Regions from separate parts of the Delftia sp. DLF01 genome, predicted to be linked through region 2. Evidence: predicted binding sites of a transcription regulator. Region 2 holds the regulator's gene; each other region holds the start of a gene.
What was found. Region 2 encodes LexA, which represses DNA repair genes until DNA is damaged. Its sites were predicted from a motif close to ACTGTATNNNNATACAGT; they were not measured.
Positions count from the first base shown of each region.

Region 1 (9,851 bases), on a different contig from region 2:
GTGGGCCGCCAGCCCTGGATCATCGAAGGCGTGCTGCCCACGGCGCTGGCCGTCTCCAACCTGGGCGCGGGCACGCTGCTGCTGACGATTGCAGGCTTCATCGCCATCTACTCCGTGCTCTTCGTCATCGAGATGAAGCTCATGGTGAAGGCCATCCGCAAGGGACCTCAGGAGGAAAGCGCGCCGCACCTGACCACCTACTTCCCTCTGATGCAAAAACTCGCCCGCGGGCAATGACCAAGGGAGATTGTCACCATGATTCTTCACGAACTGATCAGCTACGACATCCTGCGCCTGCTGTGGTGGGGCCTGCTGGGCGTGCTGCTCATCGCCTTTGCCGTCACCGATGGCTTTGACCTGGGCGCTGCCGCGCTGCTGCCGCTGGCGGCCAGGACCGACGTGGAGCGCCGCGTCGTCATCAACTCGCTGGGCCCGGTCTGGGAAGGCAACCAGGTCTGGCTCATCCTGGGCGGCGGTGCCATCTTTGCGGCCTGGCCGCAGCTGTACGCGGTCTCGTTCTCGGGCTTTTACCTGGCCATGTTCGCGGCCCTGGTGGCGCTGATCCTGCGGCCCGTGGCCTTCAAGTTCCGCAGCAAGCGCGAGGAGCCGGCCTGGCGCGCGCGCTGGGATGCCGTGCTGTGCATGGCCGGCGTGGTGCCCGCGCTGATCTTCGGCGTGGCACTGGGCAATGTGCTGCAGGGCGTGCCCTTCCGCCTGGCGCCCGACATGCGCATCTACTACGAGGGCACGTTCTTCGGCCTGCTCAACCCGTTCGCGCTGCTGGCCGGCCTGGTCTCGCTGTGCATGCTGCTCATGCATGGTGCGTCCTGGCTGGTGTTCAAGACCGAAGGCGATGTGGCCGCGCGCGCGCGCCGCTTCGGCATGGTGGCGGCCGTCGCCACCACGGTGCTGTTCGCGGCTGCCGGCGTGTGGCTGGCCGCGCTCAATGGCTACCGCATCACCAGCGAGATCAACACCACCGGACCGTCCAACCCGCTGTTCAAGACGGCTGCGCTGCAGGCGGGCGCCTGGTTCGCCAACTACCAGGCCAGGCCCGTGCTCTGGGCCGTGCCGGCCATCGGCCTGCTGATGCCGCTGCTGGCGGCGCTGGGCCTGTGGCTGCGCCGCGAGTGGCTGGCCCTGCTGTCCAGCGGCCTGGGCATTGCGGGCATCATCGCCAGCGTGGGGGCGTCCATGTTCCCGTTCATCCTGCCCTCGTCGCTGAACCCGCAGCACAGCCTCACGGTCTGGGACTCTTCGTCCAGCCATGTGACGCTGTTCATCATGCTGGTGTGCGCGCTGATCTTCGTGCCCCTCATCGTGGCCTACACCAGCTGGGTCTACAGCGTGCTGCGCGGCAAGGTCGACCCGATGGCCATCATCGAGGGCCGCGGCCACTCGTACTGATCCACCGAATCAAGCAACGACATTCAACGTCAAGAAAGGACACAACACCATGTGGTACTTCGCCTGGTTGCTCGGCCTGCCGCTGGCGGCCGCCTTCGCGGTGCTCAACGCGATGTGGTACGAACTGATGGACGACGAGGCCACGCGCCGCGAACTCCTGGCCCGGGAGAAATAAAGCTCCCCCTGAGGCGCTTCGCGCCTTCCCCCTCTCTCTTCGGGAGGGGGACGACACCCTCGCTGCGGGGGCGGCCCTTGCTCGGTGTCCCTCGCTTTGGGCTACGCCAGTTTTTGCACGCGCTTACCGCCAATGAAGCATTGCTGTAAACACAATGAGCTCCCTCGGGAGCTCATTTTTGTACGCAGGCTTGCCAGGTTCAATCGTCGGTGTCGTCCGCCTTGGCGCGGCCCTTGCCGCCCGTGATGCGGTCCTTCAGATCCAGCAGCCGCGTCACGGCCGTGCCCATGCCCATGAGCTGCATGGCGGTCTCGGGCGACAGGCGCTGCACGTCGTCGAACCAGTTCATGAGCCGGTCGATCAGCTCGTACATGTCGCGCATGCGCTGCTGGGCGTAGCGTTCCTCTTCGGTGGTGACTTCCTCCAGCATGGCGGCGCGCAGCATGGACTGGGTGGGCTCGATCTCGCGGCGGCGGCGTTCCTCGGCAAGGCGGCGGAAGATTTCCCAGACATCCTGCGGCGCCTCGAAATACTCGCGCCGGTCGCCGGGCTGGTGGCGCAATTGCACCAGGCGCCAGGCCTGCAATTCCTTGAGCCCCATGCTCACGTTGGAGCGCGAGAACTCCAGCGTCTCGGCGATCTGGTCGGCATTGAGCGGCTCGGGCGAAAGAAACAGCAGTGCGTAGATCTGGCCTACCGTGCGGTTGATGCCCCAGCGGCTGCCCATCTCGCCGAAGTGCGAGACGAACTGCCGGTTCAACGCCGGAAGAGGTTTGGATTGCGTCATGGCATGCATTGTGCCTGCGCGTGCGCGGCACGCTCCGGGCGGCTTGGGAAGCGATGTGTCAGCTTTCTGCAAGTCGCGTCCAAAAGGCGCACAATGGCGCCTTTGCGGGCTTGCGGCCAGGCGGCCCGGGCCCTGCGCCTTCCCGCCCCGTACCGACTACAGATTGCCCCATGTCTCACGCTAGCCGCAGTGCGCTGATCGACTGCACCAAGGGCCTGGCCTGTGCCGCCATCATCTGGCACCACCTGGCCTTCTACGGCCCCATGTCCGATATCGCCCATCCGGCCGCGCCGGACCTCATCGACTGGCTCTATGAATATGCGCGCATGGCCGTGCAGATCTTCCTGGTGCTGGGCGGCTACCTGGCTGCAGCCAGCATGGCGCCGCAAGGCCACGGCCAGCACAGCGATCCGTGGTCGCGCATCGGGCGCCGCTTCGTGCGCCTGGTCGTGCCCTATGCGGTGGCCCTGGTCGTGGCCATCGTGGTCTCGGCGGCCGTGCGGCCCTGGTTCGACCATGCCTCGGTCTCCGGCGAGCCCGATCTCTGGCAACTGGTGGCGCATGCGCTGCTGCTGCAGAACATCGTGGGCGAGGAGTCGCTGTCTGCCGGCGTCTGGTATGTGTCCATCGACTTTCAGCTGTTTGCGCTGACGGCGCTGCTGCTGGCCGGCACGCGCTGGGGCGCTGCCTTGCTGCGCCGCCGCTTTGGCGGCGACGCCCTGTCACGCTGCTGGCCCTGGGCGCTGAGCGTGGCGCAGGCGCTGGTGGTGATCGGCGTGACCGCTTCGCTGCTGGGCTTCAATCTGGATGCGCAATGGGACGTGTGGGCGCCGTACTTCTTTGGCGCCTACGGCCTGGGCATGCTGGCCTACTGGGCCGCGCATGCGGACAAGTCCTCGACGGCCTGGAGCTGGTCCCTGCTGATCGTGGCCCTGGTCGTGGCGGCACTGGCACTGGAGTGGCGCGACCGCATCGCGCTGGCCGGTGCCACGGCGCTGGCCCTGGTCGTGGCCATGCGCAGCCCCGCGTTTGCGCAGGCACAAGGCTGGGCGCCGCTGCGTCGGCTGGGCAAGATTTCGTACTCGGTGTTTCTCGTGCACTTCTCGGTCTGCCTGCTGGTCAATGCCGTGGAAAGCCATTTCTGGCCACATTCCATTCCCGCCGCCCTGCTGGGCATGTGCACGGCCTTCGTGCTGTCGATTGCGGCCGGCCATCTGCTGTACGAGCGCGTGGAGCGCCACGTTCCCAGCTGGCACATGGCGCTGCGCTGGCAGGCGGGCCTGGTGGGCACCGGCCTGATCGCGGCGTTTCTGGCAGGCCTGCGCTGAGGCGCCGTGCGTCAGTCCACAAACAACAAAGGCAGCCGGTTGGCTGCCTTTTTCGCTTCACGCCGGTCGGCGTTCAACGGTGCAGCTCGCCTGCGCTTTCCGGCTGGAACTCGATGGCATCCACGCGCACGGTGACCTGGCCCGAGGGACCGGCCATGCGCGACTGGTCGCCCACGCTCAGGCCCAGCAGGGCAATGCCCACGGGCGCGAAGACCGACACCTTGTCGGAGCTGCCGTCCATCTCCTTGGGATAGACCAGGGTCAGCGTATTGGACTTGCCCGACTCCAGCAGCGTGAAGCGCACGGTGGAGTTCATGGTCACCACATTGGGCGGCATTTCCTTGGGTTCGAGCACGTCGGCGCGGTCCAGCTCGGCCTCGAGCGCGTCGCGGCCGGGGAAGGCGGGTTGCTTGTCCAGCAGGGCCTCGATGCGCTCCAGGTCCAGGGACGAAAGAATGATGTGGGGCTTGCGCTCCATGGTGTTGGCTCCCTTGTGTGCTTGCGCCGTGGCTGCAGTGAAGGGCAGCGGCGCCCAAACGGACAAAAGCCCGGGCAACGCGGTTGTCCGGGCCAAGGCATCTTCAGAAAAGAGAAAAGCACCAAGTTGGTGCGATAGGCCCATTGTGCAGGCCCGTGTGGGTTCTGCCAAGCGAACCCGCACGGTGCGGTGCGGATTGGCGTGGGCACTTGCCAAGCCGGCAAAACCCACTTCGCAACTGCAGGCATGCGGGGAGTGCTTGTTGGTATGGCTGTATTTTTATACAGTTTCCCCATGCTGCCCAGTCCTCCCACGCCTCATCACGACACGGCCAGGGTGCCCCTGCACGCCATCAAGGGCCGGGGCGCAGCCAGCCAACTGGCCCACCGCTTCACCTCCGACCCGCGCGAGGCCTTCGATGACGGCTGGGGCAGCCATGAGGCGCCTGCCGAAGACGAAGAGGCCGCTCCGCTGCGCACCGAACTGCGCTGGGAGCAGGCCCGCTCGGCGCTGAGCCGCCACCAGTCGCCCGACCTGCCGTTTCACATGGGGCTCAATCCCTACCGGGGCTGCGAGCATGGCTGCATCTATTGCTATGCCCGGCCCACGCACAGCTACCTGGGCTGGTCGCCGGGGCTGGACTTCGAGACCCGGCTCATCGCCAAGCAGAACCTGCCCGAGCTGCTGCGCGCCGAGCTGTCGCGCGCCAGCCATGTGGCCGCGCCCGTGATGCTGGGCTCGGTCACCGACTGCTACCAGCCCGTGGAGCGCGAGTTGGGGCTGACGCGCCGCCTGATCGAAGTGCTGGCCGAGGCGCGCCACCCGTTTTCCATCGTCACCAAGGGCAGCGGGGTGGAGCGTGACCTGGACCTGCTGGCCCCGCTGGCGCGCCAGAGCCTGGCCTCGGTGCACATCACGCTGACCACGCTGGATGCCGACCTGGCACGCCACCTGGAGCCGCGCGCCGCCGCGCCGCACCGCCGGCTGCGCAGCATCCGCGCGCTGACCGAGGCGGGCGTGCCCGTGGGCGTGAGCCTGGCACCGCAGATTCCCTTCATCAACGAAGACCTGGAGAAGGTGCTGGAGGCGGCCGCCGACGCAGGTGCGCGCCACGCCTTCTATGCCGTGCTGCGCCTGCCCTGGGAAGTGGCGCCGCTGTTCGAGCAATGGCTGCAGGTGCACTACCCCGACCGCGCCCGCCGCGTGATGGAGCGCGTGCGCGACCTGCACGGCATCCAGGGCGAGCAGCGCGAGGCCGGCCGCGTGTACAACGCCGAGTTCGGCCAGCGCATGAAGGGCACGGGCCACTGGGCCGAGCTGCTGCGCCAGCGCTTTGCCCTGGCCTGCCGTCGGCATGGATTCAACCGCGAGCCGCTGCGGCTCGATTGCAGCCTCTACCACCCGTCGCTTTTGCTGCCGCAACGCAGCCTGTTCTGAGAGCCTGCGTGCCAGGCACAGGTCAGGGCATGGTCCGCTAGCGGGAATCGATCAGCTCGGACAAGGCGGCTGCCAGTGGGGAGCGCACCGAAGAGCGCAGCCACACCATGCCCACTTCGCGGGACGGGCTCGGAGGGGGCAGCGGCCATCGGCGCGTTCTGGCATCCGGCGGTCCCAGCACGGGCCAGTCCGGCAGGATGGAGACACCAAATCCTTCCGCAACCAGCTGTGCGATCTGCTCGATGCCGTCCAGCTCGAAGCGAACTTTCGGCTTGATGCCGTGGCCCCGCAGGTATTCATCCGCCATTTTTCCTGCCACCACCTTGCGGTCGTACTGGATGAAGGGCTCGCGTGCGGCCGTGAGCAGCGGATCGCGCACCTTCATGTCTCGGGGCGCGAGAAGAATCAGCGCCTCGCTGCGCATCAGCCGCCACTCGCAGGTCTTGGGCATGGCGAAGGCCGGGTGCACAAGGATGGCCGCATCCAGATGGCCGGCCTGCACCTGGTCCAGCAGCAGTGAGGAAGTGCCGGGTTCGATGTAGACGCGCACGGCCGGATGGGCGCTCATCCACCGGCGCAGCAGCGGGGGCACCAGGCCCATCAGCGCCGTGGGCGTTGCCCCCAGCCTCAATGGGCCTGCGGGAAGCTCGGTGGCCGATGCGGCCGACCTCAGGTTCTCCACGGATTTGAGCACCTCCCGCGCATGCTCCACGATCCGGGCGCCCACGACGGTGGGCCGCACCGTCCGGCCCACCCGCGTGAGCAGTGCGCAGCCCACGTCGGCCTCCAGCGCACGCATCTGCTGGGCCACGGTGGTGGGCGGCAGGTCCAGCCTGCGCGCGGCGTCGGCCATCGAGCCGCAGTCCACGACGGCAATGAAGCTCTGGAGAAAGCGCGAATCCATGCGACGCATTTTGCGTCATCTGAACCATGGGACACCATCTTTGTTGCAGATCTCCTGAAGCGCAAAGTTCGCTCGTTCCCGCTTCCAAACCATGTCAGGAGAGCTCATGCCCCTCATCGAATCCATTGAAGTCTGCGTTGCCCGCGTACCGCTGGACAAGGTCACCTATCTGTCGAACCGCACCGTGGTCGACCGCCACTACGGACTGGTCAAGGTCCGCAGCAGCGACGGCGTCGAAGGCATCGGCTTTTGCTATGTCGGCAATGCGGCGGGCGAGCTGTTCCGTGTCGCGGTCGAGCAGCTGCTCGGTCCTGTGCTGCTGGGCCGCGAGTCCCTGGCCGTCGAAGGGCTGTGGAAGGAGATGTACCAGGAGGCGCTGCTGCAAGGCCGCATGGGCACCGTGATGCGCGCACTCAGCGCTCTCGACATTGCGCTGTGGGACCTCAATGCCCGCACCGCCCAGTTGCCTTTGCACAAGTACCTGGGCGCGGTGGAGCTGGACACGGTGCCGGCCTATGCCAGCGGCGGCTACTACGTGGACGGCAAGACCGCCGGCCATGTCGGCGAGGAGATGGCCGGCTATGTCGAGCTGGGTTTCAAGGCGGTCAAGATGAAGACCGGCCGCTGGTCGCCCCAGGGCGAGGAGTCGCGCGTGAAGGCGGCGCGCGAAGCCATCGGCCCGGACGTGGAGCTCATGCTGGACTGCAACAACGGCTGGGTGGACACCGTGCAGGCCATGCAGTACCTGCGCCGCATGGAGGCGTACGACCCCTATTTCATCGAGGAGCCGTTCAGCCCCGACGATGTCGAAAGCCACGCCCGCCTGGCAAAGCTCACCCGCATTCCCGTGGCCACCGCGGAAATCGGCTATGGCCGCTGGTACCACAAGCATCTGCTCGACATGGGCGCCGCATCCATCCTGCAGACCGACGCCGCAGTCTGCGGGGGCATTACCGAGTGGAAGCGCATTGCCGCCATGGCGGCGGGCTATGGGCTGCAGATGTGTCCGCACTGGTTCCACGATGTGCACGCGCCGCTGGTGGCCGCGACCCCCAATGCGCGCTATGTCGAGTTCTTCTGGGATGACCAGGTGCTGAACTTCCGCCGCCTGCTGGACCGCCAGCTGGCGCAGGAAAAGGGCCGTGTCGTGCTGCACCAGACGCCGGGGCTCGGCTTCAATTTCGACGAGGCGCAGGTGTCCCGGTTCGGCCGCTGGACCTCGGTGGCGTAAGACCGCCGCCAGCCCATCATCCAAGGAGACAAGCCATGCAACGCAGACAGTTCCTGACCTCGGCCGCCGCAGCCGCCGCCCTGCATGCCCATCCGGGCTTTGCACAGGCCAGGCCGCCGGCGGGCCCGGTCAAAATCCTCGTCGGCTTCTCGGCAGGCGGCGGCACGGACATCCTGGCGCGGATCATCGCCAACCGGCTCAACCAGCTGTGGGCCATTCCCGTCATCGTCGAGAACCGGCCAGGCGCGGCGGGGCTGATTGCCGCTGCCGAGGCCGCCAGGGCCGCGCCCGATGGGCAGACGCTCATGATGGGCCACATCAATGCCCTGGGCATTGCCCCTGCGCTCAACCCCAGGCTCGGTTTCTCGCCGGAGCGGGACTTCTCCGCCATCGCCCTGGTGGGCCAGACCCCGCAGGTCCTGGTTGCCAGCCCCAAGGCTTCCGCCACCATGCAGGGCCTGCTGGCCGCGTTGAAGCAAAAGCCGGGGGAGGTCAGCTTCGGCTCCTCGGGCACGGGGTCGGCCCAGCACCTCGCGCTGGCGCTGTTCGAGCAGACTGCGGCGGTGTCCGCGCTCCATATCCCGTACAAGGGCGCGTCGAACGTGATGACGGATCTGCTGGGCGGCCAGATCGACTACGCGTTCGAGGGGATGACCACGGCGGCACCCTTCATCAAGGGCGGAAAAGTCCATGCCGTGGCTCAGACGGGTGTGAAGCGCGCCAAGGCCTTCGCGGAGATTCCCACCGTGGCGGAGCAGGGCTATTCCGGGTTCAACGCGAGCATCTGGTTCGGCCTGGTGGGCCCCGCAAGAATGCCCGCCGATCTGGTGGCCCGCATCAATGCGGACGTCAACCGCATCCTGGCCATGCCCGATGTGGTGGCCAAGCTCGAAGAGTTCGGCGCAGAGGATGGAGGGGGGACGCCGCAGCGCTTTGACGCCTTCATGCGCGATGAACGGGCGAAGTGGGCCCGGCTGATCCAGGCGCGCGGAATCAGGGTGGAGGGCTGAGGCGGGGTGCCGAGGGGGCCCGGCGCGGCCCTCAAACCGCCTCCAGAAAAGACCTCACCAGCAGGCTGTCGCTGCGCTCGCGCATGCAATAGACATAGGTGGTGGTGCTGGCCGGGTCGCCCGCGATGCGCAGCGGGCGAAAGCGCGGGTCGGGGATGAATTCGGCTTCGGACACGGCGCCCAGTCCCAGGCCGCGCGCCACGGCTTCGCGTATGGCTTCGCGGCTGCCGATCTCCAGCTCGGTGCGCGGCTGCACCCCGGCGGCCTGCAGCACCGATTCCAGCGCGGTGCGCGTGGTCGAGCCGTGCTCGCGCAGCAGCAAAGGCTGGCCCTGCAGTTCGGACAGCGCGATTTCGCTGCGCCGCGCGAAGGGATGGGCGACATGGGCGAACAGCACGATGGCGTGGCGCGCGTACTCGCGTGCCAGCAGCTCCGGGCGGTCGTAGAGGCCGGCGAGCACGGCAACGTCGGTGTCGTAGCGTTCCAGGTCGGCCAGCACCTGCTGCGAGTTGCCCATGCGGATGGACAGCTGCATGCCCGGGTGCCGTGCGCGGTAGGCGGCCACCATTTCAATCACATGGAAGGGCCCCACGGCGCCGATCTTGAGCTCGCCCTGGTGCAACTGCCCCGAGTCGCGCAGGAAGAACTCGGCCTCGGCCTCCAGCGCCATGATTTTCTGCGCCATGGGCAGCAGCCTGGCGCCTGCGCCCGTGAGCGTCATGCGGTAGCCGCGGCGGTGGAACAGCTCGATCTGGCTTTGGCGCTCCAGCGTGGCGATCTGGGTGGAGATGGTGGGCTGGCTCACGCCCAGTGCGCGGGCGGCGGCGCTGAGGCTGCCGTGGTGGGCGACGGCGATGAAGGCGCGGTAGCGGGCGTTGCTCACGAAAGTCGGTATCTCAAGGTTTTGTCTATGGATGCTGTCAAAACCGATTCTGAAACTTTCACATGGCAGAAATATGTCGCTCCTAGCATTCAGCCATCCCCACCCGCCTGGCGATTTGGCCGGCGATTCACGGATCCACCGATCTGCCGATGTGCCTGACCTGATGCAAAGGAACACTCCCATGAAGATGAACCGCAAGACCTGGCTGCGC
Region 1 covers NZ_JACVAZ010000007.1:167,135-176,985, forward strand. The annotation lists gene IB269_RS27995 (cytochrome ubiquinol oxidase subunit I) at 1-237, shown strand, start outside; gene cydB (cytochrome d ubiquinol oxidase subunit II) at 256-1,407, shown strand; gene cydX (cytochrome bd-I oxidase subunit CydX) at 1,457-1,582, shown strand; gene IB269_RS28010 (GbsR/MarR family transcriptional regulator) at 1,782-2,378, opposite strand; gene IB269_RS28015 (acyltransferase family protein) at 2,540-3,697, shown strand; gene rnk (nucleoside diphosphate kinase regulator) at 3,771-4,175, opposite strand; gene IB269_RS28025 (PA0069 family radical SAM protein) at 4,470-5,612, shown strand; gene IB269_RS28030 (LysR family transcriptional regulator) at 5,650-6,516, opposite strand; gene IB269_RS28035 (mandelate racemase/muconate lactonizing enzyme family protein) at 6,623-7,747, shown strand; gene IB269_RS28040 (Bug family tripartite tricarboxylate transporter substrate binding protein) at 7,783-8,757, shown strand; gene IB269_RS28045 (LysR substrate-binding domain-containing protein) at 8,789-9,640, opposite strand; gene phnD (phosphonate ABC transporter substrate-binding protein) at 9,822-9,851, shown strand, end outside.
Region 1: IB269_RS28025 (PA0069 family radical SAM protein) is a predicted target of LexA. The motif match lies at 4,446-4,463, and genes of this name have one in related genera.

Region 2 (9,851 bases):
CCGACTTCACCAACCCGAACGTGGTCAAGGTCGTCTGCGATGCCCAGGGCATGGCCCACTATTTCAGCCGCGCACCCATCCCCTTTGCGCGTGAACATGCAGGCCAGGCATGGTGGGAGACTGCATCTGCAGCGGCAGCGCCGGGTCACCCCGGCTTCGCGCCCCTGCGCCACATCGGCATCTACAGCTACCGTGCCGGTTTCCTGCGCAGCTTCCCACAGCTTTCTCCCGCCCCCACCGAGGTGCTGGAGGCGCTGGAACAGTTGCGTGCGCTGTGGCATGGCCACCGCATCGCCGTCCACCTCACGCCCCATGCACCAGGCCCCGGCGTTGACACCCCCGAAGACCTGGAACGGGTGCGCGCCCAGTTGTCCGCCTGAATCCGATCCCGCATACGCCAATACAGATGCGCCAATGGCGATGCCCGGCATCGCCATTCACATCACAACTGCACATGCGGTTTTGTCGGACAGCAAAACGCAGTTTTTGGAGATTGCACAGGCGACAGTTTTGCCCTCTGCGTGTAAGCCAGTGTTAGCCCTGTGCGTGCTATCCTTGCCCGCGACAAAAATATGACGCATGGACTGTCCGCCCCGGTGGGCCGATCCGGCAGACAAGAATTTCTACTCTCCTCAAGGACTTCCATGAAACTGATTTTGTTGGGCGCACCCGGCGCCGGCAAAGGCACGCAAGCCGCTTTCATCTGCCAGAAGTACGGCATCCCCCAGATTTCCACCGGTGACATGCTGCGTGCCGCCGTCAAGGCCGGAACGCCCCTGGGCCAACAGGCCAAGGCCGTGATGGACGCCGGCCAACTGGTCAGCGACGACCTGATCATCAATCTGGTCAAGGAACGCATCGCCCAGGCCGATTGCGCCAACGGCTTCCTGTTTGATGGATTTCCCCGCACCATTCCCCAGGCAGACGCCATGAAGGCCGCCGGCGTGAAGCTGGACTACGTGCTGGAGATCGACGTGCCCTTCGATGCCATCATCGAGCGCATGAGCGGCCGCCGCTCCCACCCCGCCTCGGGCCGCACCTACCACGTCAAGTTCAATCCACCCAAGGTCGAAGGCCAGGACGACGTGACCGGCGAGCCGCTGGTGCAGCGCGAAGACGACAAGGAAGAAACCGTCAAGAAGCGCCTGGACGTCTACAGCAGCCAGACCCGCCCCCTGGTGGACTACTACCGCGCATGGGCCGAAAAGGAAGCCGCAGCGGCGCCCAAGTACCGCGCCATCAGCGGCCTGGGCTCGGTCGAGGACATCACCCAACGCGCACTGGCTGCACTGGCTGAGTGATGCAGGCCATGTGCCGCAACGAAAAAAGCACCCGCCGGGTGCTTTTTTGTTGACCGCCAGCAACTGAAGAAATGCCGGCGTCGCCGCCCGGCTCAATCGCGCGGCTGTGCTGCCAGCGCCAGCATCATCGCAATCCGGGCCTTTGCCACAGGCAGCTGCGCCAGATCAGCCTCTGCCGGGTTGGTCCCAAGGCCCGAGGCCACGGGCAGGCCTTCAGCGCAGCGCGTGCCCCGCCAGATCCAGACACCCCTGTCGCGGGCACGCTGCAAGGCCGCTTCCATACCTTCGTGAACCGTCGCATTGCCCGTGCCAGCCACGACGATGCCACGCACGCCTGCCGCCACCAGCGCATCCACGCCGCTGGCACGCGCCAAGGCGCCGCTGAACACCACCTCGACCCAGGGCAGCTCATCCAGCGCCAGCAGATCAGATGACATGGTCACAGGCACCATGGCCCGCGTGGACGGTGCGGAGGGGGAGGACGGCGCATCGGGCACCAGCCAGCGCACACACCCTTCCTCCACCAACGCCTGCGGCCCGCCTTCCACGGAGCGCATTGCCTGCAGCCGGTAGGGATGGACCTTCTGCACTTGGGCTGCCGCATGCACCTCGCCGCCCGCCACCACCCATACGCCGCTGCGCCCGCCGCTGGCAGCCACGGTCACGGCATCGCGCAGATTCTGCGGCCCGTCGGCCAACAGGGCCGTGGCCGGGCGCATGGCGCAGGTCAGCACAATGGGCTTGGTGGCCGGCAGCAGGCTGTGCAGCAGCCAGGCCGTCTCTTCCAGCGTGTCCGTTCCATGCGTGATCACCACGGCGCGTGTGTCCGCATCCTCCAGTGCCTGCGTGCAGGCGCGCAGCAACGCGCGCCACACGGGCCAGTCCATATCCTTGCTGTCCACCTGCGCGATCTGCTGCGTCTGCACGGGTCCCAGCGCCTGCTGCTCCAGGTCCGGCACGGCCTCCAGCAGCGACTGCACCGTGATCTGCCCGGCCTTGTACCCCACGCCCTGCGACTGCGAATCCGCCCGGCCGGCGATGGTCCCGCCCGTGCCCAGAATCACCAACTTTGACTGCCCCACTTGCACCTCTTGGAAAACTGGTTAAAAATACAGATACTGTATAAATCATCAGATGGCCTCCCAGCCTGCCATCTGCCCTCAAGGACCGGACGCACGCCATGCTCGACCATCCCAAGCTCACCGCCCGCCAGCAACAGATCCTGGACCTGATCCAGGCCGCCATCTCCCGCACGGGCGCGCCTCCCACCCGCGCGGAAATCGCCAACACGCTGGGCTTCAAGTCCGCCAACGCTGCCGAGGAACACCTGCAGGCTCTGGCCCGCAAAGGTGTGATCGAACTGGTCAGCGGCACCTCGCGCGGCATTCGCCTGCGTACCGACACCGTGCGCAACATCAATGCCGCGCGCGGCACCAGCTTCGGACTGCCGCTGTCGGCCCTGGCACCGCTGATGTTGCCCCTGGTGGGCCGCGTTGCGGCGGGCTCGCCCATTCTCGCCCAGGAACATATCGACCAAACCTATTCCGTCGAGCCCAGCCTGTTCCAGACGCGCCCCGACTATCTGCTGCGCGTGCGCGGCATGTCCATGCGCGACGCGGGCATCATGGACGGCGACCTGCTGGCCGTGCAGTCCGCACACGAAGCCCGCAACGGCCAGATCGTCGTGGCGCGCCTGGGTGATGAAGTCACCGTCAAGCGCCTGCGCCGCACCACGCAGGGCGTGGAGCTTCTGCCGGAAAACCCCGATTACCCGGTGATTCGCGTCGCCCCCGAGGAGGCCTTTGCCATTGAAGGCCTGGCCGTGGGGCTGATCCGCAACAGCATGTCCATGTAAGCCGGACTGGCGGCCCTTCTCAGGCCGCCTCACCCCATTTCACGCACCGCCCAGGTGGTAGGCGCGAAGCCTTGGAGCTTCGCCCTGGGCGGAGCTTTGCCCGCAAACCGCAATCCTGCCTGTGTCCATGCCTCTTTGAAACACGCCAACAGGAGTCGTCACATGGGATTCGCTCTGCCAACACTGTCTTCTTTTTCCTTCCTGCGCCTGGCACATGGCATCCGCCTGACTGCGACCGCCATGGAGTCGGCCATGCCACTTGCACAAGCCCCTGCGTGCCAGCCATTACCTGCTGCAGCACCCGAGTCCGCCAACGTGATCTCTTTCAGCAAGGCACGCCGGCGCAGCCAGCAGCGCCGCAGCAAGGCCGCACGCGCTGCAGACCATGGAGATGCCCAGCTGATCCTGCCCTTGCTGCCAACGCAGCCCGCCCTGCAATCCGCACCTGAGCAGCCTTCAGGCCTGCGCATCATCCAGCGGTCGCCGCAGGAGCAGCCGGAATGCCTGTTCATCTCCGGGCGCATGGCCGATGTCTGCGCTGCGCTGGAGCGCATGGAGGCGCATGGCGGACCGGCAGCCAACTGAGGCCCGATGCAAGGTGTGCGACACACCTTGCACGACACAAACCTGGGCGGCGCGGACCGCGTGCCGCACGAGGAATCGGCCTGCGCAAAGCTGGTGCAGGCTGGCGGCCACCACTGCCCTGTAGCGCACATGCAACAAGTGGACGCCCTCTTTGCGGGAGGGGCGCCGGCCTGAAAGATAATTGATAAGCATTCTTATTATCTTTTGCAGCAGCGATTGCCACTGCGCCCGCCTCCTCCGCCCCAGCCTTCTCCGTGCACAGCCTCTACCAGAATCACCATCCCTGGCTGGAAAGCCTGCTGCGCAAACGCCTGGGAAACCGTGACGATGCCGCCGACCTAGCCCAGGACACCTTTGTGCGCCTGCTGCGCTCGCCCCTGCCGCAGCAGGACATCCGCGAACCCAGGCGCTACCTGGCCACCATCGCCCGGGGCCTGGTCGCCGACCTGTTTCGCCGCCGCACGCTGGAGCAGTCCTATCTGGACTATCTGGCCCAGTTGCCGCAATCGCTGGCGCCTTCGCCCGAAGAGCAGGCCATCGTCCAGCAGACCCTGCTGGATGTGGACCGCATGCTCCAGGGCCTTCCCCCCAAGGTTCGCGAAGCCTTCGTGCTGGCCCAGTTCGAGGAACTGAGCTACCCAGAGATCGCCCAGCGCCTGGGTGTATCGCTGCGCACCGTCAGCAACTACCTGACCCGGGCGATGGAGCATTGCTGCCTGGTCCTGGCATAGCCACATGGGCGAGAGACATCTGGAAGGCAACGACCGCCGCGCCTTGCATGAGGCCGCCGCCTGGCACGTGAAACTGCGCGGCGCCTCTGCCACAGCGGGCCTGCAACAGGACTGGCAGAAATGGCATGAGGCCGATCCCGCCCACCAGCGCGCCTGGCTGCGCGTGCAATCCGTCACCGCGCAGCTGTCGCATCTGCCCGCCCCCCTGGCGCGCCAGGCGCTGGGCCGTCGCGCCTCGCCCACCCGCCGCTCCGTGATGCGCGGCGTGGCTCTGGGCCTGGGCAGCGGCGCCACGGCCTGGATGGCCTGGAAAGGCGCACCACTGGAAAGCTGGCAGGCCGACCAGCGTACAGCCACGGGCGAGCGCCGGGATCTGACGCTACCCGACGGCTCCCTGGTGGCCCTGGATACGGCCACCGCCTTGGACACCGTTTTCGACGACCGCCAGCGCCTGCTGCGCCTGCACCGTGGCCGCATCCTCGTCGCCACCGAGCCCGACGCGCTGGGCCGCCCCTTCAGCGTGCAGACCCCGCAAGGCCACGTATTGGCCCTGGGCACGCGCTTCACGGTCCATCTTGCGGACGATGGCCTGTGCCATGTCACCGTGCAGGAAAAGGCCGTGCGCCTGCAGCCTCTGGACAGCGATGCACCCTCCGCGCAATTGCAGGCCGGACAGCAGGCCGCCTTCTCGTCCAGCGCCACCCAGCCGCCTACATCCGCAGACCCCTTTGCAGCCAGCTGGCATGAAGGCGGACTGGTCGCGCTGGACATGCCGTTGGGCCAGCTGATTGACGCCCTTGCCCGCTACCGGCCCGGCTACCTGGGCTGCTCGGCCGAGGTCGCCGGGATGCTTGTCTCGGGCGCCTTTCCCGTGGATGACACGGATCGCGCACTGGCCGCGCTCGTCAGCCGCTTTCCTCTGCAACTGCGCAGCCGCACCCGCTATTGGGTGGAGGTGCAAGCGCGATCAAGCTGAGATGATGGGATGAGGCCGTGGCGAAGTCTCTTGTCCAGGCCGGCACTTCAGACCGGCGCATACGGGTGATGCACCACGTCGAAGCCCTCCTCGTCGGAGGGCGCGACAAAGTAGCTCGTGATCAGGTCGAATTGCTCATCGCTGGCCTGAAACGGATGCTCGCCTGCCGCATTGCGCACACGCAAGCGCTGCTTGCAGACCTCGTCAGGCACATCCAGAAAATGCAGGCGGTGCGAGGCGTCCACTTTCTCGAACACGCTGCGCGCCCACCCCCTCCCCTCCAGGGTATTGGCCGGAAAATCCAGCACCACCGACACGCCAGCGTCCAGCAGCGCCTGTACATGCGCCCCCATCAACCCCTTGAGCCGCGTGCTGCAACGCACGTAATCGGCCACCGACTGCATCTCCCCGGGGTACAGGCCGGCCAGCCAGGAATCCTCGCTGACCAACACCGTTCCGGGCCCGGCCGCCAATTGCCGCGCCAGCGTTGACTTGCCCGAGCCGATCTTGCCGCAAACCATGTGCAGCGTGGCAAGCCGCGCGTTGGCGGCAGGGGCATCGGCATATTCTGCGCAACGGGGCCGGGACTGTTCGGAAACCTGCATATCCATCTCCTGAAAGGCTTGAGAAAACCCCGGAGACGGAATGAAAAAACCCGCCTCCTCTGGGCGGGTTGCATGGCGCTGAAGGCCGCTGGCTAACCCACCATCCAATGGATGGTGCGAATAATCTGCGTTGCGTTCAGGCGGGCCATGGCACACAGCATAGCGCAATCACGGTGTCTCAGTGGGCCACCATGCGCACCAGCCCCAACCCCGCAAACAGCGCAGCCACGCCCAACACCAGCGAGCCCAGCGCATACAGCACGGAGGCCAGCCAGTCGCCACGCTCATACAGCATGCCGACCTCCAGCGCGTACGTCGAAAACGTGGTGAAGCCACCCAGAATGCCCGTGGTGATGAACAACCGCGCACTCTGCGGCAGCGATGTCTTGAGCGCAAACCACTCCACCGCCACCCCCATCACGAAGGCACCCAGCACATTGATCGCCAACGTACCCAGTGGATACGCACTGCCCACCAGCCGCAGCGCGAGCAAGTTCGTGCCATGCCGGAGCGCAGACCCCAGGCCGCCTCCAACGAACACCAGAATGAAACCGTAGAACCCCATGACCGTCCTTTCATCGAATAACCGGGACGGGCGTGCCGGGCAGGATCAAGACATGGCCCCGCCACCGGCAGGACCCATCCCACCAAGGCAGGAGCCATCAGCCCTTCGCAGGGCGGTTTCGGGAAGCTCCATTCCCGTCGTGCAGCGAGTGCTGGCTGCGGCGGCGAGTTTACTCTGGACCTGGCAGGCTCAGGAGACCGCTGAAGCAGCCCGCCGCGCTGCCCTGCGGGACGCCGAGTGAAGCGGGCCATTCAAACCAAGACGAAAGTTGCCGGGCATGCGGGTCAAAGGACTATGCTTCGTCTGTAATTCGATTCCGATCAGGCCTATCAATTCATCGATATGCATATGCGACTCTTGACCACAGCAATCTTTACAGCACTTTTCGCATTGCCTGCCGCAGCCCAGGTCTTTCAATGCAAGGATGCTTCTGGAAAGTCGACTTTCTCAGACAGTCCCTGCAGCAGCACTGACACTGGAGCTCTGATACAGCGCAAAAAATCGGACGATGAGATTTCCCGTGAACGGGCTGATGCAGCACAGGCGAATGAACAAAAGTATCAGCGCCAGATGAACGAAATGCAGCAGCGCCAGATCGAGAGCCAGCAGCGTGTCATCGAGCAGCAAGCCCGCCAGACAACTGCTCCTGCGCCGGAGCAGCTCGGCGCGTCCCTTCAGTGCAAGCAGGCGCGCAAGGAGCTGGAATTCGTCTCCAGCATTCGCACCATTTCCCAAGACGAAAAACGGATGCGGACCAATGCCGCGATCACGGGTGTCAATGCTGCATGCGGCTCAAATACGCCCCTGATGCAGGAGCCGCCGAAGGTGATTGGGACACCGCGAGTACCTCACTCCATTCAGCAACCAGTTTCTCAATGAGAACCAGGCACGGAACTGCCAGATATCGAGCGCAATCATGACTTCTTTCCCGCCACTCACCAGCGGGGGAACATGTTCAGGCATTCTCCCAATGCCAAGCAGCCTCTTCAGACCGCCGCCAACCCGGTCTTCACCGACCTTGCCAACAGGCGGCCATCCACCAAGCCTTCTCGACATCGTTGTCGCCAAGACGTTCCAGTGTGTAAGCCACTGATACGGTTGCGCGGAGCCGACCTTGGCCTGCCTGCCTGCGCTCGTTGGATAAATCACGGTGCGAGCGGAGCAAGATGCAGCTTGCCATTCAGAAGCAGCCTGTGCGGCTGGCATGGTGGGCCAACGGCCGCACTTCGCCGGTTTGAGCCTTGACATCTGTGAGGCTTCTGTAACGACAGGTCCAAGATTTGGTACTGACCGAAGCCTCCAGCCTCAGGTAGGCACAAGCTTGAACGACAATGTGTTCGCCGGGCTTCAGGGCCTTGGCTGCGCGAGTCTCATAGAACCTTCAAGCAGCCCAGCTCAGGCAAGTGCCGACGATGCCGAAGACAGAGCGCAACGACAGATTAAAGTGTTTGCCGACAACATCTTGCGCGGCAAACCGGAGATAAATCAAAGGCTTATGACAGATTCACAGGCAATGAACATCATCATTCTTGAAGAAGCCTTCTCCCTCTGATTATCAGAATATTCTTCAAAAGCTACACAAGAACCTACACCGCATTCAGCGGGGAGCGGGTTCTGCTTCTGCTTATTCCCCAGCTTTTAGAGCGAGCAGCTGCTCGGCAGGAAGCAGGCCCTCTTCCTCAGGCTTCTCTGCTCCGCTCAGCAACGCTCCCAGCGGCGGCAGCTTGATCAGCGCGTCGGCCTGCGCGGCCGTGCCGTGCAGCCAGGCATCCCAGTCCTGCTGCTCCAGCATCACGACACCCCGCTTTTCCTTGCCAGGCCTGTGCATGAGCGACAACACCGGATGCCCATCTGCGGGCTGCGTGATCATCGTGTAGTTGGGCACGACCTCGCCAGTCCCCGGGTCCACCCACTCGCTGTGGAGCCCTGCTAAGGCTGCAGGCTCACCATCCGCTCGGCGGAAGGACCACCACACGTTGCGGCTCCCAAGCCCCCAATAGGGTTCCAGCCATGACTCCACGGGAATCAAGCAACGTTGGCCAGCACGCCACGCCGGGGCAAAGGTCCACGACCTAGCCAGAGTCTCGCGCCTTGCGTTGTTGGTCGACATCGGCCGGCCCTCGGCTGTCACGGGCCGGCGCGTCTTGGATGATCGCGGGATCATGCCCCATTGCCCGATGTCCAGCACGCCGCCTGCAGTGATGTACGGCCCCAGGGCCAGTGGTGTGACGTGCGGCTTCCACCATGGAAGTGGCACCTGCCGGCCGACCCGCCACATGCGCTCAACTTCGATCTCACGCGGGGTGTTATATCGATTGCACATAAGTGGATGCTAACTTTTCTCGCTCTGCCAGATAACTGTACATTTATACAGTCATGAAAGTCAAAGTCACCATCCTCCGCAAAGCAGGCGCACGCAGCTACCACCGTGGCCCGCTGCAGTACGTTAAGGGTGAGCTGGACCTGAAGCACTACGCAGTGCCTGATCAGCGCCGGACGATCCCTGTGCTGCGCATCCTTGGAGACAGCGCCAACAACCAGCTGTTCGAGCCCAAGCTGATCTATGCATGTGCGGGAAAGATGAAGTTCAGCGGACTGGAACGCTGCGACAGAGCATGGCACGCGCAGGAATGGTCCTGCGAGTTCGACTACTGACCACCCAGGAGGCCGCATGTTGCTCACATACGAGGAATTCCCCACGTTGCTCACGATGCCGCGCTGGTTCGGCACGCCCGAAGTCAAAGTCATGCCGGGCAAGCCGGAGGACTATTTCATCGAACAGCTGCATCCCGACTGGTTTCTTGTCTACGACTCGGACGGCGACATGGTCTACAGCGGTGTCGGACCCGTGTCCGTGCAGCAGTCAAACGCCCCCTTCTGAGAGCTACCATGCAAAACCCCATTGAGCGCGGCGTAATCGCCAAGGTGCGTGGTGAAGAGATGTCGGCAGCACAACGCCTGTTGCCTGGGGCTGGGCGGGGCCAGCCACAACACATCACCTGTGAGATTGAAACGCTGCTTGCCGGCCGAGTGCGCATCACGTTTGAGTTGCAGCGCTATTCGCATGGCCGCAATCAATTCTGGCATTGGGTCGGGCGCGGCGCCGAGCAACTGGAACAGCCTGCTGGCTGAGCGCCATGGCTGATGGCATGACCTGGGGCGGCGCGCCCACGGCGCCGGGCTGGTATGCGGTCGTGGTGGATTACGGCCGCCTGCCCTTCCCTGCTGCGCGG
Region 2 covers NZ_JACVAZ010000003.1:227,566-237,416, forward strand. The annotation lists gene kdsB (3-deoxy-manno-octulosonate cytidylyltransferase) at 1-380, shown strand, start outside; gene adk (adenylate kinase) at 645-1,301, shown strand; gene IB269_RS16225 (asparaginase) at 1,394-2,383, opposite strand; gene lexA (transcriptional repressor LexA) at 2,482-3,156, shown strand; gene IB269_RS16235 (hypothetical protein) at 3,319-3,741, shown strand; gene IB269_RS16245 (sigma-70 family RNA polymerase sigma factor) at 3,996-4,472, shown strand; gene IB269_RS16250 (FecR domain-containing protein) at 4,477-5,448, shown strand; gene IB269_RS16255 (AAA family ATPase) at 5,496-6,053, opposite strand; gene crcB (fluoride efflux transporter CrcB) at 6,232-6,618, opposite strand; fluoride riboswitch at 6,700-6,763, opposite strand; gene IB269_RS16265 (DUF4124 domain-containing protein) at 6,967-7,497, shown strand; gene IB269_RS16270 (hypothetical protein) at 7,940-8,170, shown strand; gene IB269_RS16275 (SOS response-associated peptidase) at 8,243-8,941, opposite strand; gene IB269_RS16280 (hypothetical protein) at 8,995-9,273, shown strand; gene IB269_RS16285 (hypothetical protein) at 9,290-9,499, shown strand; gene IB269_RS16290 (hypothetical protein) at 9,508-9,750, shown strand; gene IB269_RS16295 (hypothetical protein) at 9,756-9,851, shown strand, end outside.

Region 3 (9,851 bases), on a different contig from region 2:
AGCGCCTGCACCGTGCGGTGGCGCGGGCGCACCAGCGCGCGCAGCGCGCCCATCACGCCGGGGTCGCGCTCATGGATGCGGTAGGTCTTGCGGAGGTCGTGGACGAGGATCTGGGGCATGGCGCTGGGCGGTGAGGTAAGCGCAGAGGGGAGCACAGAGGGGGCGCGATTCTACACAGGACCGGGCTTTGCTATCCTGCGCGCAAATTCGCGGATGGAAATCCGCCTTGCCGCACGCACGCACAAAGGAAACACAACATGGCAGCTGAAGGCAATGCAAGCCAGCTCGTAGGAATCGTCACGCTGCTGGGGGCCGCCGTGGTGGCCGTGCCGCTGTTCAAGCGGCTGGGCCTGGGCGCCGTGCTCGGCTATCTGGCGGCCGGGCTGGCCATAGGCCCCTACGGGCTAGGCCTGGTGACGGATGCGCAGACCATCCTGCACGTGGCCGAGCTGGGCGTGGTGATGTTCCTCTTCGTCATCGGGCTGGAGATGAAGCCCTCGCACCTTTGGGACCTGCGCGGCCAGATCTTCGGGCTGGGCAGCCTGCAGGTGGTGGTGTGCGCGCTGCTGCTCACGGGCGTGGGCATGGCCTTCGGCTTTCCGTGGCAGGTGGCCTTCGTGAGCGGCGCGGGCTTTGTGCTGACCTCCACCGCCATCGTCATGCAGGTGCTGGCCGAGCGTGGCGACATCCTGGCGCCGCGCGGCCAGCGCATCGTCTCCATCCTGCTGTTCGAGGACCTGCTCATCGTGCCGCTGCTGGCCGCCGTGGCCTTTCTTGCTCCGGCCGATGCGGCGCCCGTGGCCACCTCGCCCCTGTGGCAACGCGCGGGCGTGGCCCTGCTGTCGCTGGGCGCGCTGGTGGGCGCGGGCCTGTGGCTGCTGAACCCGCTGTTCCGCATCCTGGCCAAGGCCAAGGCGCGCGAGGTGATGACGGCCGCCGCGCTGCTGGTGGTGCTGGGCGCAGCCCTGCTGATGGAGATGGGCGGCCTGTCCATGGCCATGGGCGCCTTCGTGGCGGGCGTGCTGCTGTCCGAATCCTCGTTCCGCCACCAGCTGGAGGCCGATGTGGAACCCTTCCGCGGCCTGCTGCTGGGCCTGTTCTTCCTGGGCGTGGGCATGGCGCTGAACCTGGAGGTGGTGGCGCTGAACTGGCGCATCGTGGGCATGGGCGTGGTGGCGCTGATGCTGGGCAAGGCGCTGTGCATCTATGCCGTGGCCCGCGTGGCGCGCAGCAGCCATGCCGATGCGCTGGACCGCGCCATCCTCATGGCCCAGGGCGGGGAGTTCGCCTTCGTGCTGTTTGCCGAGGCGCTCAAGCTCGGCGTGCTCGACCCCGAGGTGCATGCCAACATGACGGCCATCGTCGTGCTGTCCATGGCCATCACGCCGCTGGTGGTGGTGCTGCACAAGCGCCTGGCAGGCGCCGAGGCCGTGTCGCTGGACGGCGTGGAGGCGCCGCAGGACCTGCGCGGCAACGTGCTGGTCATCGGCTTCGGCCGCGTGGGCCAGATCGCCAGCCAGGGGCCGCTGGCCCGTGGCGCCAAGCTGTCCATCATCGACAACGACCCCGACGTGATCCGCAACGCCGAGCCCTACGGCTTCAAGGTCTACTTCGGCGACGGCGCGCGCGCCGACATCCTGCATGCGGCCGGCGCCAGCCATGCCAGCGCCATCCTGGTCTGCGTGGACAGCAAGGCCGCCGCCACGCGCATCGTGGAGAACGTGCGCCACGAATGCCCTCACGCCCGCCTCATCGTGCGCGCCTATGACCGCGAGCACGCGCTGGAGCTCATCCAGAAGGACGCCGACCATGTCGTGCGCGAAAGCTTCGAGTCCGCCCTGCTCATGGGCCGCCATGCCGTGCTGGCCCTGGGCGCCACCGAGGACGAGGCCCAGACGCTGGAGGCCGAAGTGCGCGGCCGCGACACCGAGCGCTTTGCGCTGGAGACCGCCGGCGGCAACTTTGCGGGGCGTGCCCTGCTGCTGGGCAATATCGAGCGCATCGATCCGCCCCGGCACGACAAGCCCACCGCCAGGGACTGAGCGCGCAAGGGCTGCAAGGGCCGCAGGCCCCGCTCAATGCCGCTGGTTGATCTGTATGAGATTGCCGCAGGTGTCGTCGAACACCGCAATCGTGACCGGCCCCAGATGCGTCGGCGGCCTGGTGAAGCGCACGCCGGCCGCGCTCAGGCGCTCGTACTCGGCCTGCACGTCGTCCACGCCGAAGAAGGTGGCCGGCACGCCGTCGGCATGCAGGGCGGTCTTGAAAGGCCTGGCGGCCGGGTGCATGTCGGGTTCGAGCAGCAGCTCCACGCCATCGGCATCACCGCGCGATGTCAGGGTGAGCCAGCGCGCATCGCCGCCCATGGGAATGTCGTGCTTGAGGACGAAGCCGAGCACATCGCGGTAGAAGGCCAGGGCCTTGTCCTGGTCGTCGACGAGCACGCTGGTGATGACGATCTTCATGGAATGCTCCTTGTGTCGCTGCGCAGGGCACGCACCGGGTACACACCTGCCACCACCGGCATGCCGCTATTTCAGCAGGAAGGTGACGGGCACGCGCGTCCACATGCTGTCCGGCACGCCGTCGCGCGTGCCGGGGACAAAGCGCCACGTCCGCACGGCGTCCAGCGCCTCCTGGTCGAGCAGAGGATAGCCGCTGCTGTCTGCCACATCCACGGCCAGTGCCTTTCCGCTGGCGCCCACCAGAACCCGCAGCACCACCTTGCCTTCCTGCTCCAGCCGCCTGGCTTCCTTGGGATAGGCCGGCATCTTGTTCTCGCTGGCCTGCCTGTCGGGCACAGGCTGCACCACGCCTGCCGCAGCCGGGCCGCCGGCCAGCAGGCCCAGGGTCAATGCAAGGATGGCGCAGCGCATGCGGGGCATTCGGAAGGCTCCTGGATGGGGACGAGATGGGGGACTGGATGGGTATGGGATGGCAGTCGTGGACTGGTGCGGCCCCGGATCATCGCATGCCCTCCACCCGCCACCAGCGCGGCAGCAGCGCCTGCACCTCGCCGCGCCGATAGCGGTCGTCGATGAGAAAGACCACGCCGCGGTCGTGCTCGCTGCGAATGACGCGGCCTGCGGCCTGGACCACCTTGCGCAGGCCCGGGTAGAGGTAGCTGTAGTCATAGCCCTTGTCCGCGCCGAACTGGCGATCCATGGCGCGCTTCATCTCTTCGTTCACGGGATTGACCTGGGGCAGGCCCAGCGTGGCCACGAAGGCGCCGATGAGGCGCTCGCCGGGCAGGTCCACGCCCTCGGAGAACGCCCCGCCCAGCACGGCGAAGCCCACGCCCTGCCCGGCTTCGGTGAAGCGGGCCAGGAAGGCCGCGCGACCCTCCTCGTCCATGGACGGGGTCTGCAGCCAGACCGGCAGATCGGGATGGGCGCGCTGCAGGCATTCGGCCACGCGCTGCAGGTAGTCGAAGCTGCTGAAAAAGCACAGGTAGTTGCCGGGCCGGCGCGCGTACTGCGCGGCCACCAGGTCGGCGATGGGCCGCAGCGAACGGTCGCGGTCGCGGTAGCGCGTGGAGATGTGGCCGGCCACCTGCACATCGAGCTGGTCGGCCTGGAAGGGCGAGTCGGCCTCCAGCCAGTGCGTGCCTTCGGGCAGGCCCAGGATGTCGCGGTAGAAATGCGGCGGGCTCAGCGTGCCCGAGAACAGCACCGAGGCATGGGCCGCCGCATGGCGTGCCGCCAGGTGGGGCGCGGGCACCACGCAGCGTATGCACAGCGTGGAGGCCGGCGCGCGATGGGGGCCTGAGCGCCCGGGCAGCAGGTGGACATCGAACAGCGCATGGCCGCCGAACTGCTCGGCCAGCGCCATGAACTGCAGCGCCTCCCAGTAGAAGTCCAGCACCGGGTCGCCGGGCAGCATGGGGCTGTCGGCATTGGCGTCGGCGATGGCGGCCACGGCGCGCTGCACGGTGCCCAGCAGGCCTGCGGGCACTTCCTCATGGGCCTGGTAGCTGGCGGTCTGCTCCCTGTTCAGCGCGCTCCAGCTGCGGCTGAGCCGGTCCAGCGCCTTGCGCACGGCACCGGTGGCCGACTTGCGGGCGGCCGCCAGGGCGAACTGCGACAGCTCGGCCGTGTACATGCGGCGCGCGCGCTCGAGCAGGTTGTGGGCCTCGTCCACCAGCACGCCCACCTTCCATTGCTGGGCCTGGGTGAGCGCGTACAGCATGGCGGCGCTGTCGTAGAAGTAGTGGTAGTCGGCCACGACCACGTCGCTCCAGCGCACCAGTTCCTGGGCCAGGTAGTAGGGGCAGATGTCGTGCGCCAGCGCCACGGCACGCACGGCAGGCGGGTCCCAGGGCGCCTGCTGCAGCGCGGCGGCTCGCGCGGCGGGCAGCCGGTCGAAAAAGCCGCGCGCCAGCGGGCAGGAGTCGCCGTGGCAGGCCTTGTCGGGATGCTCGCAGGCCTTGTCGCGCGCCAGGATGGCGAGCACGCGCAGCCTTGCGGGTGGCGCGGGTGGCGAGGGCGGAGGTTGTGGCGCAGCCGGTTCCTGCGGCGGTGGCTGGTGCTGCTCGGCGATCTGCCGGTTCACGCTGGCCAGCGCCTGCAGCGCCAGGCCATGGCCCGTGCCCTTGGCCGTGAGGAAGAACAGCCGGTCCAGGCCCTGGTCCGGCATGGCCTTGAGCATGGGGAAGATGGTGCCCAGCGTCTTGCCGATGCCCGTGGGCGCCTGCGCCATCAGGCATTGGCCGCCCTGCTGCGCGCGCGCCACGCGGTAGACGGCCACGGCCAGCTCGCGCTGGCCGGCGCGAAAGCCCTGCATGGGAAAGCGCAGCGCGGCCAGCGCCGCCTCGCGCGCCGCGCGGTGGGCGGCCTCGCTGCGCGCCCAGTCCAGGAACAGCGCGCATTGCTGCTCGAAGAAGGCGCGCAGCGTGGCCGCGTCTTCCTCCTGCACCAGCACGGTCTCCTCCGAGTTGCCCACGTTGAAATACACCAGGGCCACGCGCAGCCGCTGCAGGCCGCGCGCCTGGCACAGCAGATGGGCGTAGATGCGCGCCTGGGCCCAGTGCAGTGCCCGGTGGTGGGCGCGCACGCCCTCGATCTGGCCCCGGTAGGTCTTGATTTCCTCAAGCTGGCCGGCCTGGGCGTCGAAGCCGTCGGCGCGGCCGCGCACGCGCAGGTCGCCGTATTCACCGGCCAGGCTGATCTCGGTCTCGTAGTCCTTGCCCCTGCGCGACTGCACCAGGCTGTGGCCGGCCATGCCCTCCAGCGCGCTGGGCGCGGTCGTGAAGCGCAGGTCCAGGTCGCCCGCGCGTGCCGTGAACTCGCACAGCGCGCGCACGGCCACGGTGTAGCTCACGCGGCCTCTCCCAGCGGCTGGCCGCGCCACTGCACATGGCACACGCGCACGGGAATGCCGTGCTCGGCACAGTACTGCAGCCAGCGGATCTGGTTGTCCTGCAGCTTGTCGCCGGGCGCCTTGGCCTCGACCAGTTCGTAGCGGCGCTCGGCCGGCCAGAAACGCACCAGATCGGGAAAGCCCGTGCGGTTGGCCTGCACGTCGCGCAGCAGCCGCGCAAAGAGCAGCTTGAGGTGGGCGGCCGGAATGCAGTCCAGCGCCAGCGCCAGCAGCGGCGCGCTCAGCGTGCCCCAGAACACGAAGGGCGACTGCAGGCCCTGCTTGTCGGCATGGCGCTGCACGATGACCTCGCGCCAGCTGCCATCGTCCAGATGCGCCAGGCATTCCTCGAACAAGACTGCGCGGCGCTGCACGAAGTCGGGCGCGGACAGGTCGGCCGGGCCGCTCTGGAACGGGTGGAAGAAAGCGCCCGGCAGCGGCGCGAAGATGGCCGGCCAGCACAGCAGGCCGAACAGCGAGTTGATGAGCGCGTTCTCCACATAGAACACCGGTGCGGAGTCGCTGTGCCAATGGTCGCGCAGCACGTATTCGACGGAGCTGGGCCGGGCCGGCAGGTCCAGCTCCACGTCCATGCGCATCTGCGCCACCACGGGCGCCAGCGCCGCCGCACGCCCGCGCGCGCCCTGCCCCAGGCTGCGGCGCAGGCGCGGCAGCATGCGCGCCACGCGCTGCAGCTCCTCGTCGCTCTCGGGCTGGGCCTGGGCGGCCTGGGCCAGCGCCATGGCATCGGCAAAGCGCTCCATGCGCTCGTACACGCGCATGCGCCGGTGGCGGGCTCCGGGGTAGCGGCTTTGCGCATAGGCCTGCTCGGCACGCTCCCAGTCCTGCATGCGCTCGCAGGCCTGGCCTATGCGCAGCAGCACCTTGGCGCGGCGCTGCTCCAGCCAGGCATTGCCGCTGGCGCAGCCGGCCACCTGCTGCAGCAGCGCATCGATCTCCACGCCCTCATCCAGCGCCGCGCGGCAGGCCTGCAGGGCCAGGTAGCCATCGACATCGGCACGCGACTGGAAGGCCCGCGACGCCGCATCGAAGGCCACGGCCTCGTAGCGGAACACGCCCAGGTCGGCCAGCACGAATTCCGACCAGTCCTGGTAGAGATTGCCGAAGAACATCAGCCGAAAGCGCTCGCACAGCGCACCCACCATCACGCGCCAGGCGGCTTCCCCGGCTCCGACGCCCTGGGGCTGCCACTGCGCATAGGGCCTGGGCGCCTCATGCAGGGGCTGCAGGGCCTGCAAAAGCTCGGCCTTGCGCAGGCCTGAGTGAATGGGTGCGCCGGCGAACAGCTGCAGCAGCTCGGGCTTGGTGTGCAGCGCAAACAGCTCCTCCAGCGCCATGGGGTGGCCCGCGTCCAGCCAGCCCAGCTCCAGCAGGGGCGCGGCTGCCTCGGCAATGCCGGGGATCTCTTCGTACACCAGCTTGCCGGCCCGAAACCACGGCCCGCGCCGCATCAGCAAACGCACCATCAGCGCCTGCGAGGGCTGGGGCAGCTGCGTGAAACGGGTGAGGAATGCCTGCTCGGGCGCGTCCAGCAGATCGCCGTAACGCTGGCCAATCCAGTCCAGCGCGCGCTGGAAGTTGTGCAGGTAGTAGAAGCGGTGGGGAGGGAGCATGGGCCTGGCAGATCGGGCAGCCAGGCCGCTCGAAAACTGTATCTTTATACAGTCATCATATCAAACCCGGTAGTGCTCACTTCGCGCAACGGACTTGCCCCGGGCAGGCTCATCCGGCCAGGAAGCCGCCATCGGTCGCCAGGCAGTGACCGACCACAAAGGCCGCCTCGTCAGACATCAGCCAGACGACGGCCGTGGCCACCTCCTGCGGATGGCCCATGCGCCGCAGTGGCAGGCCCGCCGCCACGGCATGCATGTCGGCAATGCCCGAGCCCAGCATCATGTCCGTGACCACGCGGCCAGGGGCAACGGCATTGATGCGGATGCCGCGCGGCGCGTACTCCATGGCGGCGGCGCGGGTCAGCGACAGGGCCGCGGCCTTGGAGGCGCCGTACAGCGACAGGCCCGGATTGGGATTGCGTATGCCGCTGACGCTGGTGTTGTTCACGATGGTGCCGCCGCCCGCCGCCAGCATGGCCGCCAGTTCATGGCGCATGGCGTGGAAGACCGCACGCACATTCGTGTCGAAGACCTGCGAGAAGACCGCATCATCCTGCTCGGCCAGCGCGGCACGCCGCTCCTGGAAGCCCGCATTGTTGAAGGCCGCGTCCAGCCGCCCGAAGCGCGCCACGGCCTGCTCCACCACCGCCGCCATGTCCTCCTGCCGCGTTGCATCGCAGGCCAGGAAAAGGCCGTCTGCTCCCCGCTGCCGGATTTCCTGCTCCAGCTGCAGGCCCAGCTCACGGCGGCGCCCCGTGACCATCACGGCGGCGGCGCCCTCCTCGGCCATGCGCAAGGCGGTGGCCCGGCCTATGCCGCTGGTGGCACCCACCACCAGGCAGACACGCCCCCGGAGCCGCCCCGACGGTGCAAGGGCCGGCAGGGGGCCGGCCAGTTCCAACTGACGCTGCTGCATGTCCATGGCGATGTTCCTTCGCAATTTGGTTGCATGGTACAACCAAATTGCAGAACATGCCAGACTGCCAAACGCGCGTGTTCCCCGACTAGACCGCCACCACCGGCAGCACGATGCGCGAGGCATGGCAGCCGCCCAGGTGCACGCTGTTGACCGCCACCTGCCTGGGCCCCGCACTGCCCTCGGGCGCGCCAGTGTTGGGGTTCACGTCGAAGCGCGGGAAGTTGCTGCTGGAGATGTCCAGGCGGATGCGGTGGCCCTTGCGGAACAGGTTGGAGGTGGGCATGGGCTCGATGGTGATAGCCACCACCTCGCCGGGCGTCATCAGCTCGGGCTGCTCCCATGAGTTGCGGTAGCGGCAGCGCAGGATGCCGTCGGTGATGTTCATCGCATAGCCCTGCGGATGGTCGGCGCTGGGCGGGTACTGGTCGATGAGCTTGGCGGTGAAGTCCGTGTCGGGCGCGGACGAGGACACCTGCAGCTCGATGGTGATGGTGCCCGTGACCTCCAGATCTTGCTGCAGCGGCTCGGTCTGGAACACCAGCACGTCGCCGCGCTCGGACAGCGGGCCGTAGGGCGGGCGGGCGGCGAAGGTGCTCTCGTGCGTGACCTGGTCGTAGGCGCCTGCGAACATCAGCGGCTCGCCCGAGGTGATGGAGCCGCCCAGGGTGGGCACGGGGCAGGCCGGGTCGAAGCGGTAGCTGCGCACGCCCGGCTGCGGCGCGGGCTCGCGGGCCAGCCTGCCGTCGGCGTGCAGGTGCCAGGCCGTGGGCTGCGTGCCGGGCACGGGCCAGTGGTCGGCGCTGCGCCAGGCCCCGCCGTGGTCCAGCCGGCCCTGGGCCGTGCGCGCGCCCGATCCGCCGCCCATGCGGAAGTAGCGCACGGCGGCTTGCTGGCGCGCGGGCATGGGCCGGCCCTTGAGCCAGTGGTCGAACCAGGCCAGGCGCATGGCCACGTAGTCGTCGGCCAGCGCGCCGTCGAGCACGGCACCGGGCCCGAAATCCACATCGCCCGCATGCGGGACGCTGCGCTCGCCATGGGTCCAGGGGCCCAGCACCATGCGGACCCGGCCATCGCCGCGCGACAGGCCCAGGTAGTTGTCCGTGGTGGTCTGCGCATACGGGTCCCACCAGCCGCACATCAGCATCACGGCCAGGCCGTCGAAGGCGCCGTAGTGGCCGGCGGCGTACAGCTCGGGCTGGCGCCAGTAGTCGTCAAAGCTGCCGCGCTCCCACTGGCTGAACAGGTAGTCCTCGTACTCGGGCGCCCACTGCAGCGGCGAGTCGCCGCGCGACCAGGGCAGGCGCAGGCACCACTGGCCGATGTCGGCCTGCTCCAGCGCCTGGCGCGCTGCGGGCTCCAGGTGGTTGCTGCCGCTGCGCGCATTGCGCAGGGCCCAGACGGCCTGCTTCAGCTCGAAGGCACCGCCATGGCGTATGCCGCCCCGGTAGGCATTCGCAAAGCCGCCGCATTCCAGGAACATGGCCTTGAGGCCCGGTGGCCTTTGCGTGGCCAGCGCAGTCTGCGTGTGCGCGGCGTAGGACAGGCCGTAGGTGCCCACGTTGCCGTTGCACCAGGGCTGCTCCATGATCCATTGCAGGGTGTCGGCGCCATCGTGGGCCTCGCCCAGGTATTTGGTGAACTGGCCTTCGGAACCGAAGCGGCCCCGGCAGTCCTGCACGACCACGGCATAGCCTTCGCGCGCAAAGCGGGCCGCCACCTCGCCCCGGCGCATGGGAAGGGGGTTGGCCGCGCTGCGCTCGCGGCGCGTTTCCTCGTTCTTGCCGTAGGGCGTGCGCTCCAGCAGCACGGGCAGCGGGCCGGGATGGTGGGGGCCGAGGTTCTCGGGCAGATACAGGTCGGTGGCCAGGCGCACGCCATCGCGCATGGGCACGGCGAGGCTGTGGTGGACCACGCCGCCCAGGTGGGTGATTGATGTATTG
Region 3 covers NZ_JACVAZ010000004.1:219,430-229,280, reverse strand. The annotation lists gene IB269_RS22080 (ATP-binding cassette domain-containing protein) at 1-119, opposite strand, end outside; gene IB269_RS22075 (monovalent cation:proton antiporter-2 (CPA2) family protein) at 258-2,042, shown strand; gene IB269_RS22070 (VOC family protein) at 2,076-2,465, opposite strand; gene IB269_RS22065 (energy transducer TonB) at 2,532-2,885, opposite strand; gene IB269_RS22060 (ATP-dependent DNA helicase) at 2,965-5,319, opposite strand; gene IB269_RS22055 (VRR-NUC domain-containing protein) at 5,316-6,992, opposite strand; gene IB269_RS22050 (SDR family NAD(P)-dependent oxidoreductase) at 7,102-7,914, opposite strand; gene IB269_RS22045 (CocE/NonD family hydrolase) at 7,997-9,851, opposite strand, start outside.
Region 3: IB269_RS22055 (VRR-NUC domain-containing protein) is a predicted target of LexA. The motif match lies at 7,028-7,045, and genes of this name have one in related genera.